Regions from separate parts of the Pseudarthrobacter sp. GQ63 genome, predicted to be linked through region 1. Evidence: riboswitches for the same ligand, from Rfam matches in the RefSeq annotation. Region 1 holds a riboswitch; the other holds the start of a gene.
What was found. Region 1 has a riboswitch for cyclic di-AMP ahead of AC6CHP_RS14385 (M23 family metallopeptidase). Riboswitches for the same ligand answer to the same signal wherever they lie in the genome.

Region 2: another riboswitch for cyclic di-AMP. It lies ahead of AC6CHP_RS06400 (LysM peptidoglycan-binding domain-containing protein); the one in region 1 lies ahead of AC6CHP_RS14385 (M23 family metallopeptidase).

What each region holds. Positions count from the first base shown of each region.
Region 1 covers NZ_JCAXEF010000008.1:158,576-165,952, reverse strand. Annotated here, with positions in the region: gene AC6CHP_RS14415 (helicase-associated domain-containing protein) at 1-836, opposite strand, end outside; gene AC6CHP_RS14410 (hypothetical protein) at 847-1,080, opposite strand; gene AC6CHP_RS14405 (cold-shock protein) at 1,306-1,689, shown strand; gene AC6CHP_RS14400 (DUF3027 domain-containing protein) at 1,696-2,328, shown strand; gene serC (phosphoserine transaminase) at 2,485-3,615, opposite strand; gene AC6CHP_RS14390 (iron-dependent transcriptional repressor DtxR) at 3,896-4,591, shown strand; cyclic di-AMP (ydaO/yuaA leader) riboswitch at 4,724-4,940, shown strand; gene AC6CHP_RS14385 (M23 family metallopeptidase) at 4,951-5,775, shown strand; cyclic di-AMP (ydaO/yuaA leader) riboswitch at 5,912-6,085, shown strand; gene AC6CHP_RS14380 (C40 family peptidase) at 6,156-6,851, shown strand; gene AC6CHP_RS14375 (NlpC/P60 family protein) at 7,009-7,377, shown strand, end outside.
Region 2 covers NZ_JCAXEF010000002.1:412,983-420,359, forward strand. Annotated here, with positions in the region: gene AC6CHP_RS06370 (glucose 1-dehydrogenase) at 1-186, shown strand, start outside; gene AC6CHP_RS06375 (DUF1810 domain-containing protein) at 271-714, opposite strand; gene AC6CHP_RS06380 (DNA alkylation repair protein) at 698-1,267, opposite strand; gene AC6CHP_RS06385 (TraR/DksA family transcriptional regulator) at 1,264-1,623, opposite strand; gene AC6CHP_RS06390 (aggregation-promoting factor C-terminal-like domain-containing protein) at 1,643-2,977, opposite strand; gene AC6CHP_RS06395 (dienelactone hydrolase family protein) at 3,084-4,067, opposite strand; cyclic di-AMP (ydaO/yuaA leader) riboswitch at 4,366-4,535, shown strand; gene AC6CHP_RS06400 (LysM peptidoglycan-binding domain-containing protein) at 4,539-5,381, shown strand; gene AC6CHP_RS06405 (protein adenylyltransferase SelO) at 5,525-7,000, opposite strand; gene AC6CHP_RS06410 (APC family permease) at 6,997-7,377, opposite strand, start outside.

The sequences.
Region 1 (7,377 bases):
ATGATCGCGCCGTCGCGCAGCGAGAGTCCCACGCTGTGGGGCAGCTCCACGTGTGCGGCGTCCAGGGGCACCAGCAATCCGCGCGCCAGCAGCCAGTCCACGGGCCCGACGTCGGACCCCTCCGTGGTGATGGAGGCCTTGCGTTGCGCCTGGGGGACCGCCCCCATGGCCCAGTTGCGGAACCTGGCGAGCAACGCCGTCGTCCGCTCCGGTGCCGTGGACAGGATGGTGGTGAGGGCCTCAGGTGAGGAGGTCCAGTGCTGCAGCGCCAGCGCGGCCTCCATGGGAGTAGTGGCGTCGTGGATGGCCACGCCGCTGCGGTGCAGCTCGGAGACCAGCTGCACCACGCGCTGGGCGAAGGCGGGCTGAAGCCGGACCAGTTCCGTGTAGCTCCTGCCCAGCCCGGCGGGATAGATCCCCACCACGTCCTTCAGGGAGCCCACCGGGAGGTAGTGGCGCTGTTTTGCCGCAGGTTCCGGGGTGCCATGGGGAGGGTCGGCACGGTGCACCAGCGCCAGGTCCTGCAGAGAGTGCAGGATCCGTTCAACCGCGGCGCCCGACGAGCCCGGAATCATTTTGCGGAGTCCAGCCGCCGAGGCGCTGTGCCCGGTGTCCGTATTGGTGCACAGGTGCAGTGTCTCGAGGACCTGCATCTGCGGCCTGTTGAGCCGTTCCAGCGCACGCTGCACGCTGAGCCTGGCGCTGGCCCGCGCCGCGAGGGCGCCGAAGTCGGGGACGGGGGGAGAGATGAGGTCCGGCCGGGCGTCGAACAGCGCACGCAGTGAATCATCGCTGCGTGCCTCCAGCTCCTTGCTCAACGCGCGAATGAGGGACATCAGTCCAACGTTACCGCCGGTCCGGCTTTCCTGCCCGGCGCCGCCCGGCAACGCTGTCCAGAACCAGGAAAAGCATCAGGAGGAACGCGACCGGCAGGCCGTACAGCGCCGAGTACGTGACCCAGGCGGGGGCCACTGACCCGGCGAAGGCCAAGGCCATCACGGTGCCTACTGCCACAAGGGAGAGCACGGCGACAGCTGCGGCGAGGATCATCAGGGTGCGCCGGTAACGCGAGGGTGTCATGGACGCAACGCTACAGCTCCGGCACCCTCCGGCGTGAACGCTGCTGTACGGAGCCCCGGAATGCCTCCGCAAGGCACGTAAAAGCAGGAATAGGGCGGTGGGCAGGATAACCTTGGGGGATAGACCAACACGGCCTGCAGCCGCCATACCCTAAACCCGCACAGCAATGCGGATGCGGTGGCGGGCGGCCGTGTCAGAAGACGCTGAACGAAGAAGGTTGATTACGTGCCTACCGGCAAGGTCAAGTGGTATGACAAGGACAAGGGCTTTGGTTTCCTCGCGGGCGAGGACGGCCAGGAGGTATTCCTGCCCAAATCGTCGCTGCCCGAGGGCGTAACAGAGCTTAAGGCCGGCACCCGGGTTGAGTTCGGTGTTGCTGACGGCCGGAAGGGTGCCCAGGCGCTTGGCCTGCGCGTGCTGGACAAGACGCCTTCCATCGCCAAGGCAAAGCGGCCCAGTGCAAAGGACCTTGCCCCCCTTGTCCAGGATCTGGTGACTGTCCTGGACAACCTGTCCGGAACGCTCTCGGCAGGCAAGTACCCGGAAGGCAACAAGGGCAAGGCCATCGCCGCTGCCCTGCGTAAGGTTGCCGACGAGCTGGACGTTTAGGCACTGATGATCCCGGAAGCTGAACAGCCGGTCCCGGCCCCGCCGGAACAGGACAGCACGACGGCGGGTGGCGCGGCCGCTGCCGGCCCCGCCGCTGCGGGGGCGAAGGCTCCGTCCAAGCGCCGCGCGGGTGTCCCGGTATGGCGGACAGGGAAGCCGGATGCCTTCCTCGCCGCCGCCGTGGACGCGGCGCGTGCTGCTGTGGAGGAAATCACGCCCGCACAAACCGTTGGCCGCCATCTGGCGGCCAAAAGCGAAGGCGACCGCCTGGTGACGCACCTGTTTGAATCCAGGCTGCCTGGCTACCTGGGCTGGCAGTGGTACGCGGTGCTGACCCGCAACTCCCGCTCAAAGGTGGTCACCGTCAGCGAGCTCGGCCTGTTGCCGTCGGAAGATGCGATCCTCGCCCCGGAATGGGTGCCGTGGGCTGAACGCGTCCGGCCCGAGGATGAGCAGGACCAGGAGCCGGAGCAGGTCCGGGCAGGGGAACCGGAAGTCGGCGCGCAGGAAGCTGCGCCCGCGGAAGGCGAAGCCGATGACGACGGCCAGGATGCCGTATCAGAGCCCGCCGTCGACGCCCCCGGTGGTGCCTCTCTTCCGCCCGCTCAGCCCGCGGAAGACGATGCCGTCACGCCTTAAGGCAAGCTGCGCGCCAAGGAACGCTTCCCACGACATACACAAAGGCGCCGCCCGGAACTAACCCCGGGCGGCGCCGTCGTAAGTTAACGCTCTTTGCTTCTGGGTGCGCTGCTTTTGGGACCACGGAGCCGCAGCGCGGACTGCTGCTGGAGCCCGCTACTTGCGCAGCTTGCCCACCACGAAGTCGATGCTGGCCAGCAGCGCGGAAACGTCGTCCGGTTCGATGGCCACGAACGTGGCGATGCGCAGCTGGTTGCGGCCGAGCTTTCGGTAGGGCTCGGTGTCCACGACGCCGTTGGCCCGCAGCACCTTTGCCACCACGGCTGCGTCCACTGACTCGTCAAAGTCGATGGTGGCGATGACGTTGGAGCGCTCATCCGGGTTGGTGACGAACGGGGTGGCGAACTCGGAAGATTCCGCCCAGCCGTAGATGCGGCCGGCGGAATCCGCGGTGCGTGCGGAGGCAAAATCCAGGCCGCCGTTCGCGTTCAGCCACTGCACCTGGGCATCCAGGGTCACCAGGGTGGACAACGACGGTGTGTTGTACGTCTGGTTCAGCCGCGAGTTGTCGATTGCGGTCTGCAGGTCGAGGAAATCCGGGATCCAGCGGTCGGTCGCCTTGATGCGGGCCGCGCGGTCCAGGGCGGCGGGGGAGAACAGGCCCAGCCAGAGTCCGCCGTCGGAGGCGAAGTTTTTCTGCGGGGCGAAGTAGTAGACGTCGCTCTCCGCCACGTCCACGTCAAGGCCGCCGGCGGCTGATGTTGCGTCAACCAGCACCAGCGCGCCCTCGTCCGCACCTGCGACGCGTCTCACGGGGGCGGAGACGCCCGTGGAGGTCTCGTTCTGCGGCCATGCGTAGACATCAACGCCCGCTTCGGCCTGCGCGGCCGGGCGGGTACCTGGTTCGGACTTGATGATGGAGGAGGCAGCCAGGAAGGGCGCCTTGTTGGTGGCGGCCGCAAACTTGGACCCGAACTCACCGAACGAGAGGTGCTGGGCCTTCTGCTCCACCAGGCCGAAGCTGGCGATGTCCCAGAACGCAGTGGAACCGCCGACGCCGAGGACCACCTCATAGCCCTCGGGTGCCCGGAAGAACTGGCTGAGGCCCTCGCGCACCGACCCCACCAGGTTCTTTACCGGAGCCTGCCGGTGCGAGGTTCCCAGGATGGTTTTCGACGCAGCGGAAAGCGCGTCGATCTGCTCCTGCCGGACCTTTGACGGTCCGGCGCCGAACCGTCCGTCCTTGGGCAGGAGGTCGGCGGGAATAGTGATGCTGTTTTCGCTCACAGGTGCTCCAATTTCGGCGTGGACGCGGCTGGGGTCCGGACGGGTGGTTGCTTGGCGGACAGTCGGCTGTGACTGCAACTCCGGCCCTCCTCATTCTGCCTGAACCGGCGTTGGGGCGGGAACCGGCACCGTCATAGTCCAGACATTGAGACGGCCTGTTGTGACGGCCGCCAACTATTCGGACAAAGTCAAAATAGGCTAAGCTTTCCAACGGACTACGTCGCGCGGAAGGCGATACGGTGGGACAACGCAAGGTACTGCGCTCGAGGAGCTGAGCTGGATGACGGATCTGATCGACACTACGGAGATGTACCTTCGGACCATCTTGGAGCTTGAGGAAGAGAACATCGTGGCCCTCCGCGCCCGGATCGCCGAACGCCTGCGCCACTCAGGGCCCACGGTCTCCCAGACCATTGGCAGGATGGAGCGGGACGGCCTGGTGGTGGTCTCGGGCGACCGGCACCTCGAACTCACCGAAGTTGGCCGGAAGCGCGCTACCGAAGTGATGCGGAAGCACCGGCTGGCTGAGCGGCTGCTGGCAGACGTGATCGGCCTGGACTGGGCCTACGTCCATGACGAGGCCTGCCGCTGGGAGCACGTCATGAGCGAACGCGTGGAACGGCGCATCTACGAGCTGCTTGACCACCCAACGGAGTCCCCGTACGGCAACCCCATCCCCGGACTGGCTGCCCTCGGCGGCCAGGCATCACAGGGCTTCGCCGACGGGGCCATCAGCCTGCTGGAAGCAATGAAGTCCTATGGCCCGGCGTCCGAGGTAACCGTAAGCCGCCTGGCTGAGCCAATCCAGGTGGAACCGGAACTGCTGGTCCAGCTGGACGAGGGCGGAATCCGCCCCGGGGCCGCAGTCTCGCTGGAGCGGGTGGGAGACTACATTTCGGTCCGCGTGCCCGGCATAGAGGGCGCCCTGGAGCTGCCACCGGAAGTGGCGGCCCACGTCTTCGTTGCCATCCGGTAAACGTGCGTTCTACCCCGGTTGGGGCAGAAGAGGCAAAGATAACGGAATTGTTACTTTGGGACTTCTGGCCCTATAGTTAAAACCCAAGCGTAGATACTAAAGCGTTACCTGATCCGGAGCCGAGCTCTGCCAGCGGATCAGGTGCACGAGTCATTACTGGCAGAGGCGGGGGAACCACAACCGGCAGACGGGGGACTGCCTTGGGGTGAAGTCCGTCAGCAGCAAGCCTCTTCCAGCGTTGGATCCTTCCGGGGATACCTCTGTGCCGAGCTTGCCCAGGCGGACCGGGTCTGTGAACTCTCTGACCCGAATCCGACAGCTAACTTCGCAGGCTTTCCAGAGAGGAACCCTTCTTGTCCATGCAGACCCCCAAGGGGCGCCGCCGCGCGGCCGCCCCCGTTTCAACGCCGCGCGTTGTCGAGGTCATCACCACGGAACGCCCCCGCGATCCGCACCGTGATGCACGCCGCCGTCGAGGACCCTTCCGGCAAATCACGGAATTTGCCTCCGCCAGCGGGATCGGCCAGAAGGCCGGAATCGCGCTGGCCGCCACCGGGCTGGTGTTGACCGTGACCGTTCCGGCAACCAGCCCCGTCATGGCTACAGACAATGCCGGCAGCGTTACCCCGGTGGCAGCTTCGGCTGTCACTCCGCAGCCGCAGGTATCGGCCGAGGCCGGCGCACAGATCGACTTCAGCCGCTCTGCCGTGGTGACCCAGGCGGATCCCGACGGCAAACTGAAGCAGCTGCTCAGCGCGCAGTCCGCAGGTTCCGTGTCCCGCGCAGCATCTGCCGGAAGCCTCGGAGCCCCTTTGGCCGCGCTGTCCACTGCTTCCCCGTTCGGTTACCGGGTCAGCCCGATCACCGGCGGCTCTGGTGACTTCCACCGCGGCCAGGACTACGTGGCCCAGTGCGGCACCTCGGTCCTTGCAGCAGCCACCGGCACCGTGACGTTCGTGGGCTGGCACCAGTACGGTGGCGGAAACCGGGTTGTCGTGGACCACGGCAACGGCCTGGAAACCACGTACAACCACCTCTCCTCCTTCAGCGTCGCCGAGGGCCAGACGGTCTCCCGCGGCGATGTCCTGGCGCTCAGTGGCACCACAGGTGCTTCAACAGGCTGCCACCTCCACTTCGAGGTCCAGGTCAACGGCGAAGTCGTCGATCCCACCGGCTGGCTGTAGTCAAATGATGGTTCACTCTCGAATCATCGTGACCTGCCGTGACCTGAATGTGACATTCAACGAAAACTGCTGTACCGTCTAACTCGCGTCAACTTTTCCGAAGTTGACGCTCTTGTGCGGATTGCCTAGCTCTGCCACCGCTCAAGGTCCGTTCGCATTTCATCGTCTGGCAGGGGCGGGGGAACCAATTTTGGTCTTTGCTTCAGCGAAGGCCTTGGGGTTAAGTCGCAAAGCTTCCTTGGAAGCGGTGTGGCCGGGTGACTCCCATCCGAATCCGACAGCTCACCTCGCAGGCATTGGGAGAGGCTACCTTCGTGTCTTCACGCCATCATTCTGCGCGCCACCGTGCGCAATCGGTTCGTACCAACCCCTTGGACACCGTGTCCAAGGCTGTTAGTGCCAATGCCGGGACAGTAGGTCGCCAGGCTGCAGTTATCGCAGCCGCTTCCGGTCTCATCCTCAGCATGGGCCTGCCTGCCAACGCCGCGGACACCACCGCCGGCGTATCCGCTTCCACCGAGTCCGGGTCTGCCCAGTCTGCCCTCGCGGTGACCGCAGCACCCACCGCCACCGTCTCCTTCGAGCGTCCCGTGGTGAAGACCACCGCCGCTCCGAAGCCGGCACCGGTGCGGGCACAGTCGACCGAATCCGAGAGCCGGACTGCTTCCGGAACCCGGACGGCCTCCACCGCGTCGGCCCCCGAAGCTGCAGCTGAGAAGCAGGCCGAAACGGTTTCCTCGGCCTCTACCTCCGGCATTGCCGCACTGGCGTACACCGGCATCGGCCGTCCCTACGTCTGGGGCGGCACCACCCCCAACGGCTGGGACTGCTCCGGCTTCACCCAGTGGGTTTACGCCCAGGCTGGCGTCAGCATCCCGCGCGTCAACGCCTGGACGGCAATGACGCCTACCTCCACCCCGCAGCCGGGTGACCTGGTCATGCAGAACGGTGGCGCGCACGTAGGCATCTACGTCGGCAACGGCATGATGATCAGCGCGCTCAACCCCTCCCAGGGCACTCTGCTTCACTCGGTGGCCGCCACCGGAAGCTCCGCCTTCTTCACGATCAACAAATAGTTCTTGGGCCTTCGGGCCCAAGAACTATTTCTTTGCTCCACCACTTTCCACAAACACCACATCCCCGTTCGGGGCGTGCCGGCGTACCCCCAAGATGCCGGCACGCCCAAACCCCTTGGTGCCCACAACGGCCTGAGGAAAACGAAAGAGAGAACTGATGACTACTCGTGCCACCGCACGGCATCGCGCCGAAGTCACCAAGACCAACTCAATCGCCGTTATCGCCAAGGCTGTTGGCGGCAACGCCGGCGGCATGGGCCGCCAGGCAGCGGTTATTGCCGCTGCTTCGGGCCTGGTGCTGACCAGCGGCATCGCTGCAAACGCGGCTGACTCCAGCGTCCAGCGCGACTCCGCTCCGGCCACCCTGGAAGTTGAGTCCTCTGTCGAGGCGCCGATCTCCGCTGCTTCCACCATCGCCATCACCTTCGAGAAGCCGGCCGTCACCACCACGCCCGCGCCTGTTGTGGTTGTCGAGGAAGAGCCAGCTCCTGTTGAGGTCGAGGAAGCCGAGCCGGCTCCCGCCGTC
Region 2 (7,377 bases), on a different contig from region 1:
ACCCCGCTGCAGGTCAGCAGCGGCCAGCCGAAGGAGGAGCTGCCGGAGTTCGGGCAGTCGACGCCGCTGGGCCGGGCAGGCCAGCCGGCGGAGCTCGCCCCCGCCTACGTCTTCCTCGCCTCACCGGAATCCAGCTATGTTGTGGGCGAAACGCTGAACGTCAACGGCGGCAGCCCCACGCCGTAGCCCCGGGCTGTACCGGAAAGATACCGACGGCGGTGCCCCGCCTGATGCGCGGGGCACCGCCGTCGGCCTCTTATTTCCTGGCCCCTACTTCTCGTCCTGGTCTGCAAGCAGCTCGTCAGTGGCGGCGTCGGGCTGTCCATCGAAGAACTGGGCCAGGACCGTTTTGAATACCGTTTCCCCCGGGGCTGCCCGGAGGAACAACGTCATGGAGGAGTGCAGCTTCCGGGCGTCAATGCTCCCGAAGATGTCCTCCGCCGGGCCGCCTGAGTGATTGGTGACGGCCAGGGCGGACTCGAGCAGCCGTGGGCCGAGCACCGGGTGGGCCAGATACTCCCGTGCTTCAGCCAGGGAGCCGATGGCGTACCGTCGAGACATTTCGCTGTGGCCCAGGCCCGCGAACTGCGGAAAGATGAACCACATCCAGTGGCCGGATTTCCGGCCCAGCTGCAGTTCCGCCAACGCCTGGCCGTATGTGCCGCCGCTGTCCTGGGCGGCGACGAACCGGTCAAGGTTATAGGGATCGTTCATGGGTGTCTCCTTGTGGTGGGGCTTCGGGGGCGGCTTGCTGGTCAATAAAGGCGGCGGCGGTGCGCAGCTGGCTGTCGGAGTCCGTCCGCCACCGGGCCAGGACCACGGCTGCGCGCTGCCGGTCCCGCCCGCCGAGCCCCGCCAGGAACGGCGCCACGACGTCGGACAGCAGCGGCTCCACCAGTTCCCGGGTCCCAGCAGACCGCAGGAAGCCCTCAATACGGGTCAGGTCCGAGTGGCGCAGGAGTGCCCTGGTGGATTGGAGCAGCACAACAGCGGCGAGCCTGCGCTCAAAAACGGCTCGGGAACCGGGCCTGGGCTGGCCCCAGAGGGCGGACGCCAGCTGGACAACGGCGTCGTGGTCGAGGTCCTTGTATTTCCGGAGGGCGTCGCGGACGGTTCCCCGGACTGCGCCCACCGAGGAGCCGTAGGAGGCCAGCTGCCCGCCCAGCCTGTCCTCGACGTCGTCCGCCCGGTACCAGGCGCCCTCATTCTGCAGGGTGCGATCAACGAAGCCTGCAGCAGCGGACACCCGGTCCAGGGTGCTGCTCATTGGCCGCGGCCCGCCGATGCGTGGCGGATACAGAACGGGGTCCACGGCCGTGCCTCCAGCCTGCCTTCGGCGATGGCTTCCCCGCACACAGCACAGGTCCCGTATGTACCGGCGGCAATCCTGGCCAGGGCGGCGTCCACTTGGTCCAGCCCTGCGCTGCTTTGCTTCAGCAGGGCGGACGCCTGGGACAGCTCGAAAGCGATGGTGGAGCCTTCCGGGTCATGTTCGTCGTCCACATTCGAATCCTGGCGCGCCGAGTTGGCGGAGGCGATGTCTGCGCGCAGGGCCGGCAGGAGGGCCACCTTCCGCTCCCGTTCCTCCTCAAGAAGGATCCGGAAGCGTTCATAGTCAGGCATGGGAAAAGCCTACGCGGGGTCAGTACCAGTTCTTTGCCATGGAGTGGTTCCAGGCGGCGCAGGGCGAGCCGTACCGCTCCCGGATGTAGCCCAGCCCCCAGTCGATCTGCGTCCGGTAGCTGGTAAGCCAGTCGGCACCAGCACTGGAGTACTTGCCTGGCGGCAGGGCCTGCGCGATTCCGTAGGCGCCCGAATAGGGGTTGGTGGCGGTGGTCAGCCAGTTCGATTCCTTGGTCCACAGCTGGGCCAGGCAGAGGAACTGGTCCTGGCCCCAGCCGTGGGCGCCCAACCTGGTGGAGGCGTAGCTTTTAGCTCCTGCCGGGTTATTCACCGCGCCGCCGGGGAGGGAAGGCACGACGACGGGCGGCGGGCTTGGCGGCGCAGGGGGCGGGCTGGCCGGGGCAGGGTTTGTCGGAGCCGGGTCCGCCGGAGCCGGATTGACGGGCGCGGGGGCTGGGCCGCCGGGCTGGGGCGCTTCCGGAGCCGCGGGCCCGGCGGCGGGCAGCGGTGCGGGCCGGGCAGCCGCGTCGGCCTGCCGGCGGGACTGTCCTTCAGCCGCGGCGCGTTTGGCCGCCTGGGATGCCTCGTAGGCGGCCAGCGCCGCCTGGCCCTGCCGGTAGGCGTTCTCCACCTCCGCCGTCGTGCCTTTGAGCGACGCCAGCTGCGCCGTTAGCTGCCCGCTGCGTTGCTTTTCCTCCGCCGCCTGGCGGGTCACGGCGTCCTGGGCGGACCGGGCCTCCGTGAGCCTGGCTTCGGCTTCAAGGGACAGCCGCCCGCGCTCATCCTTCGCAGCCTGTTCCTGGGCCGCCAGCGCAGCAGCGATCTTTCCTGCGACCGACGCCTTGTGCACGAGTGCGGCGGTCTTGTCCCCCACGATCTGCACCACGTTGAGCCCGTGCACGGTGTTGCTCTGGACGGCGTCGAGGGCAACAAAGAACCCCATGTTCGTACCGCCGGTTTTGTATGACTGGGCCGCCAGCGCACCGAGCTCTTTCCTGTGCTGGACAAGGTCAAAGTGAGCCTGCTCGGTCTGTGCCGCCAGGACTTCCACCTTGGCAGATGCAGCCTGCAAAGCCGCGTCCGTCACCGCGTACTCCGCTGCTGCCTGCACCGCGGCGGAGCCTGCGGCCTCGGACTGGTCCTGAAGGGCGGACAGTAAGCCACCTATCCTGGCAATTTCCGCGGTCTTTTTGGCCTCGCTCTCCTTCGCGTCCTGCACCTCCTCCCAGGACGGGAAATCGCCGGGCGGGACCTCCGCAGCACCCGCCGGCGTAAGCCATAGGGTTCCCACCAGCGCAAATGAAAGAAGCGCCGCGGCGAGCCGCGCCCTGGGTTTGGTAACGAACCGGCACATAGTCGGGAAGCCTACCGCCTTCACCCTCAGGTTGAAGGCGGACGTTTCTACATCGTTATGGACCGAAGGCAGTTACGTTGACGGAAAGGGCAGAAGTGCCGGCCTCTTACAAATGCTGGCCGAACCAGGCAAGGGTGTCATTCCACGCGGCCGTCGCCTGGGCTTCGTTGTAGCGGTCGCCGGTGTCGTTATGGAAGGCATGGTCCACGCCGGGGTAGACCGTGAGCTGGTGGACAACACCGGAGGCTGCCAGCGCATCCTTGAGCGCAGGCATTGGCCCGGTGATGCGTTGATCGAGTTCAGCGTAGACCCCGAATACGGCCGCCTTGATGTCCGGTACTTTGGCCAGGTCGGGGGCGGGTCCATAGAACGCCGCAGTTGCCTTCAAGCCGTCCAGTTCGGCGGCCGCCTGCCAGGTGATGCCGCCGCCGAAGCAGTAGCCGGTCATGGCGACGCGGCCGCCGTCCACGAAGTCCTGGGCCTGGAGGTACTCCAGTGCTGCCGCAAAGTCGGCCACGTGCCGCTGGGCGCCGGCCTGGGTGAGGGCGCCGGGTACGGCGTCGCGGTCCATGCCGGCCGTCCCACCTTCACGGCTGAGCAGGTCAAGCGCCAGGGCGGCATACCCCTCCTTCGCGAACCGGCGGGCCACGTCTTCGATGTGGGGCGTCAGCCCGCGGTTCTCATGGCAGATCAACACGGCAGGAGCGCGCCCTTCCTGCTCGGGCCTGGCCAGGTAGGCACTGACGGAGGCGCCGCCGGACGGAAACTGGACGGACGCCGTCGTCAATCCTGGCGCACCCTCAGGGACAGAGAGCGGGCTTTTAGCCCCGGGCACCGCTCCCGACCCCGCAGTCCCGGCAGCGGACGTCGGGGACGTCGGGGACGGTTCCGGGGTGGGCATGGGGTCGGTGCTCCGCGGCACCTCGCTGGGGGTACAACCCACCAGCAGCATCGCCGCCGACGCCGCCGCCATGCTGCCGGTAATGAAAGCAACCCGCCGGGTAAAGGTCCGCTGGCTCAGCGCGCCGGACCGGTAGTCGTCAAAGAATTCCTCAATCAGGTACTTCTCATACTTGCCAAGCTGCGTCACAGTGCCTCCTCGGGGTGACGAACATACTCCTCCCCCAGCCACCTCCGGACAAGGTTCAGCGGCGATCTTTGCCCGTCCTTTATCGCTTTGTGATAAACATCATGCCCTGCAAAATCGGCGCGCCTGCACTTCGCCCCGGGGGCGCTGTGGCACGCGAAATCCAGTCGATAGCCAAACCGAGAGAATCGCCTCGCATGTTATCCAAATGTGACAATGGGTGCTAAGTCGGGTTATGGTCTTCAAGTGTCCCTCCCAGACGGGACATTCCCCGTCAGAATGCCGAGCCCTGCCACTGACCCGGGAACCAACGCTTTCCAGCTGGCAGGGACGGGGGAACCAAGTTTCCGCGGCCTTTAAAGGTCTTGGGGTTAAGTCGATAGCGCGTCCGTTCCATTCGGAGGTGTTACCGGCCGGGTATCTCCAACCCGAACCCGACAGCTCACCCCGCAGGCATGGGAGAGGCGATCAACTGTGTCAAAAAATTCCACCACTGCCCGTCACCGCGCAACGCCGGCCCGCTCCATCGCGATCGAAGGGCTGGCTGTTTCGGCCAAGTCCCTGGGCCGTCCGGCTCTGGCCGTAGCAGCAGCCTCCGGCATTGCCTTCGGCGTAGGCGCCCCGGCCCACGCCGGTGTGAACGGTCCGGACACCACCGAGACCGCTAGCGTCCAGGCTTCGGCCGCCCCTGTGGCAGCAGTCGCAGCCCCCGCCGCAGCAGCCGGCAACGTCCACACGGTTGTATCGGGCGACACCCTTGGTGCCATTGCGTCGATGCACGGTGTCAGCCTGAATGACGTCCTGTCAGCCAACGGGCTTTCCGTCTCCACGATCATCTACCCCGGTGACCAGATCCAGATTCCCGCCGCGGGATCCGCCCCGGCCGCAGCCTACGTTGCACCGGCTGCAGCACCGGCACCGGCTCCGGTCCAGACCGCTGCTGTTACTACCCCGGCTAACACGGGAATGAACATGTCCTACGCATCAGCACCGGTTGCAGCCACGGGCAGCGGCGCCGGAGCGGCCATCCTTGCCAACGCCTACGGCCAGGTGGGCCAGATCCAGGACTGCACCGCCATGGTGGAGAAAGCCCTGCGCACGGTCGGCAAGTCGGTCGGCGACCTTGCCCCGGGCCAGTTCTACCAGTACGGCACCACCGTGGGCACCCCCGCTCCCGGTGACCTGGTGATCACCGCCGGCCACGTGGGCGTCTACGCCGGCGACGGCCAGGTTGTCAGCGGCGGCGTGAACGGCAACCAGACCGCCGTTCACTCCATCAGCTGGCTCAGCGGCGCTTCCTTCGTCCGCGTGGCATAGTCACCACGGACACAGACGCAGCTGGCCCGTAAGGGCCAGGCCACTCCAGATAAAGGCGGCAGCCGGGTTCTCCCGGCTGCCGCCTTTGTCGTGCTTCCACGGTTGTCATTCTTGATCCGTCCGGAGGCCAGCGCCGCCCCGGGTCAGGTACCGCAGAAGGTCCGGTAGGTGCCGAAGTCCTCCGGCGGCCCCTCGGTGTAGCGCTCCAGCCCCGGGCGTTCATGGAACGGGGCCCTCACCACTTCCAGGAAACGGTCGAATGGGCCCATATCCCCCTCCGTGGCGGCCGCCAGCGCTTCCTCCACCAGGTGGTTCCGGGGAATGTACACCGGGTTGACGCTGTCCATCAGCCCGGCGTCGGGCTTCAGGCCGGCCCAGCGCCCAGCCCAGGCATCAAACGCGGCGAGATCCAGGACCATGCCCCGCGCCGGCCTGGCATCACCCCTGGCGGCCTGGCCAAGGCTCCGGAAGAACTGTGTGTAATCGACAGGTCCGTCCTTCAGCAGGGCGATCACCCCGTCCACCAGTTCCGATGCCTCGTCCCCCTCCTTGCTTCCGGCCGGCCCGCCGTTGATGCCAAGCTTTGCCTTCATGCCGTTGAACCAGGCATCGCTGTACTGGCTGCGGAACTTCCCCAGCGCCTCCACTGCGGGGGCGACTGCCTGTTCCTGGTCCTCGTGGAAGAGCGGCAGCATGGCCTCCGCCAGCCGCGCCAGGTTCCACTCAGCCACCACCGGCTGGTTGGCGTAGGCGTAGCGGCCGCCGACGTCAATGGAGCTGTACACGGCCCCGGGATTGAAAGCGTCCATGAAGGCGCAGGGGCCGTAGTCGATGGTTTCGCCGGAAATGGTCATGTTGTCCGTGTTCATGACGCCGTGCACAAACCCCACCAGCATCCACCGGGCCACCAGCCCGGCCTGGGCGGCCACCACCGAGGCGAACAGTTCCAGGTAGGGATGTTCAGCTTGGGCTGCGTCCGGGTAGTGCCTGCTGATGGCATGGTCCGCCAGCCGGCGGAGGAGCTCCATGTTGTCCGTGGCCCGGGCATATTGGAAGCTGCCCACCCGGAGATGGCTGCTGGCCACCCGGGCCAGGACGGCGCCGGGCAACATGGTGTCCCGCCGCACCGGGCGTCCTGTGGCCACAACGGCAAGGGCCCGGGTGGTGGGGATGTTCAAGGCGTGCATTGCCTCGCTCACAAGGTATTCCCGCAGCATGGGGCCGACGACGGCGCGGCCGTCGCCAGCCCGGGCGAAGGGTGTGCGGCCGGAGCCTTTGAGATGCACGTCCCGCCGGCGCCCGCCAACGTCCACCAGTTCGCCGAGCAGGAGCGCCCGGCCGTCGCCGAGCAGCGGTGAGTAGCCGCCGAACTGGTGCCCGGCGTATGCCTGGGCAACCGGGGTGGCCCCAGCCGGGACGTGGTTTCCCAGGAGCAGCCGCACGCCTTCGGGGCTTTTCAGGTATTCAGGGGCAAGTCCCAGCTCGCCGGCCAGGGCATCGTTGAGAACCAGGAGCCCTGGTTCGGGCGCTTCCTCGGCCTGCCACGGAACGGCGAGTTCCGGGAGTTCACTGGCGAAAAGTCCTTCGAAGGTGACAGTTGATTCTGCTGCTGCAGTCATAAATCAACCCTATCGCCGTCGTTCGTCCTGCGGTTGATCATCCAGGTGATAAGCCACAGGATGACTCCAATGGCCATCAGTCCGCCGGCGATCTGGTACTGGATGATGTTCCTGCCCACCCATGGTCCGGCAAGGAATGCGCACAGGGCGGCGGCAACGAGCGGGAGCTGGCCCGGGGACGTGAAGAACACCTTGCGGTGGGGATCCCGTTTGCGGCGCAGCACCACGCAGGCCACGTTGACCACCGTGAAAACGCACAGCAGCAGGAAGGCGGTGGTGCCCGAAAGGTTCGCCACAATGTTGCTTTCGGGATCACTGGTGACATACAGGATGAGGCCCAGTGCCAGGACAGTGGAGAAGGCAATTCCCGCCCATGG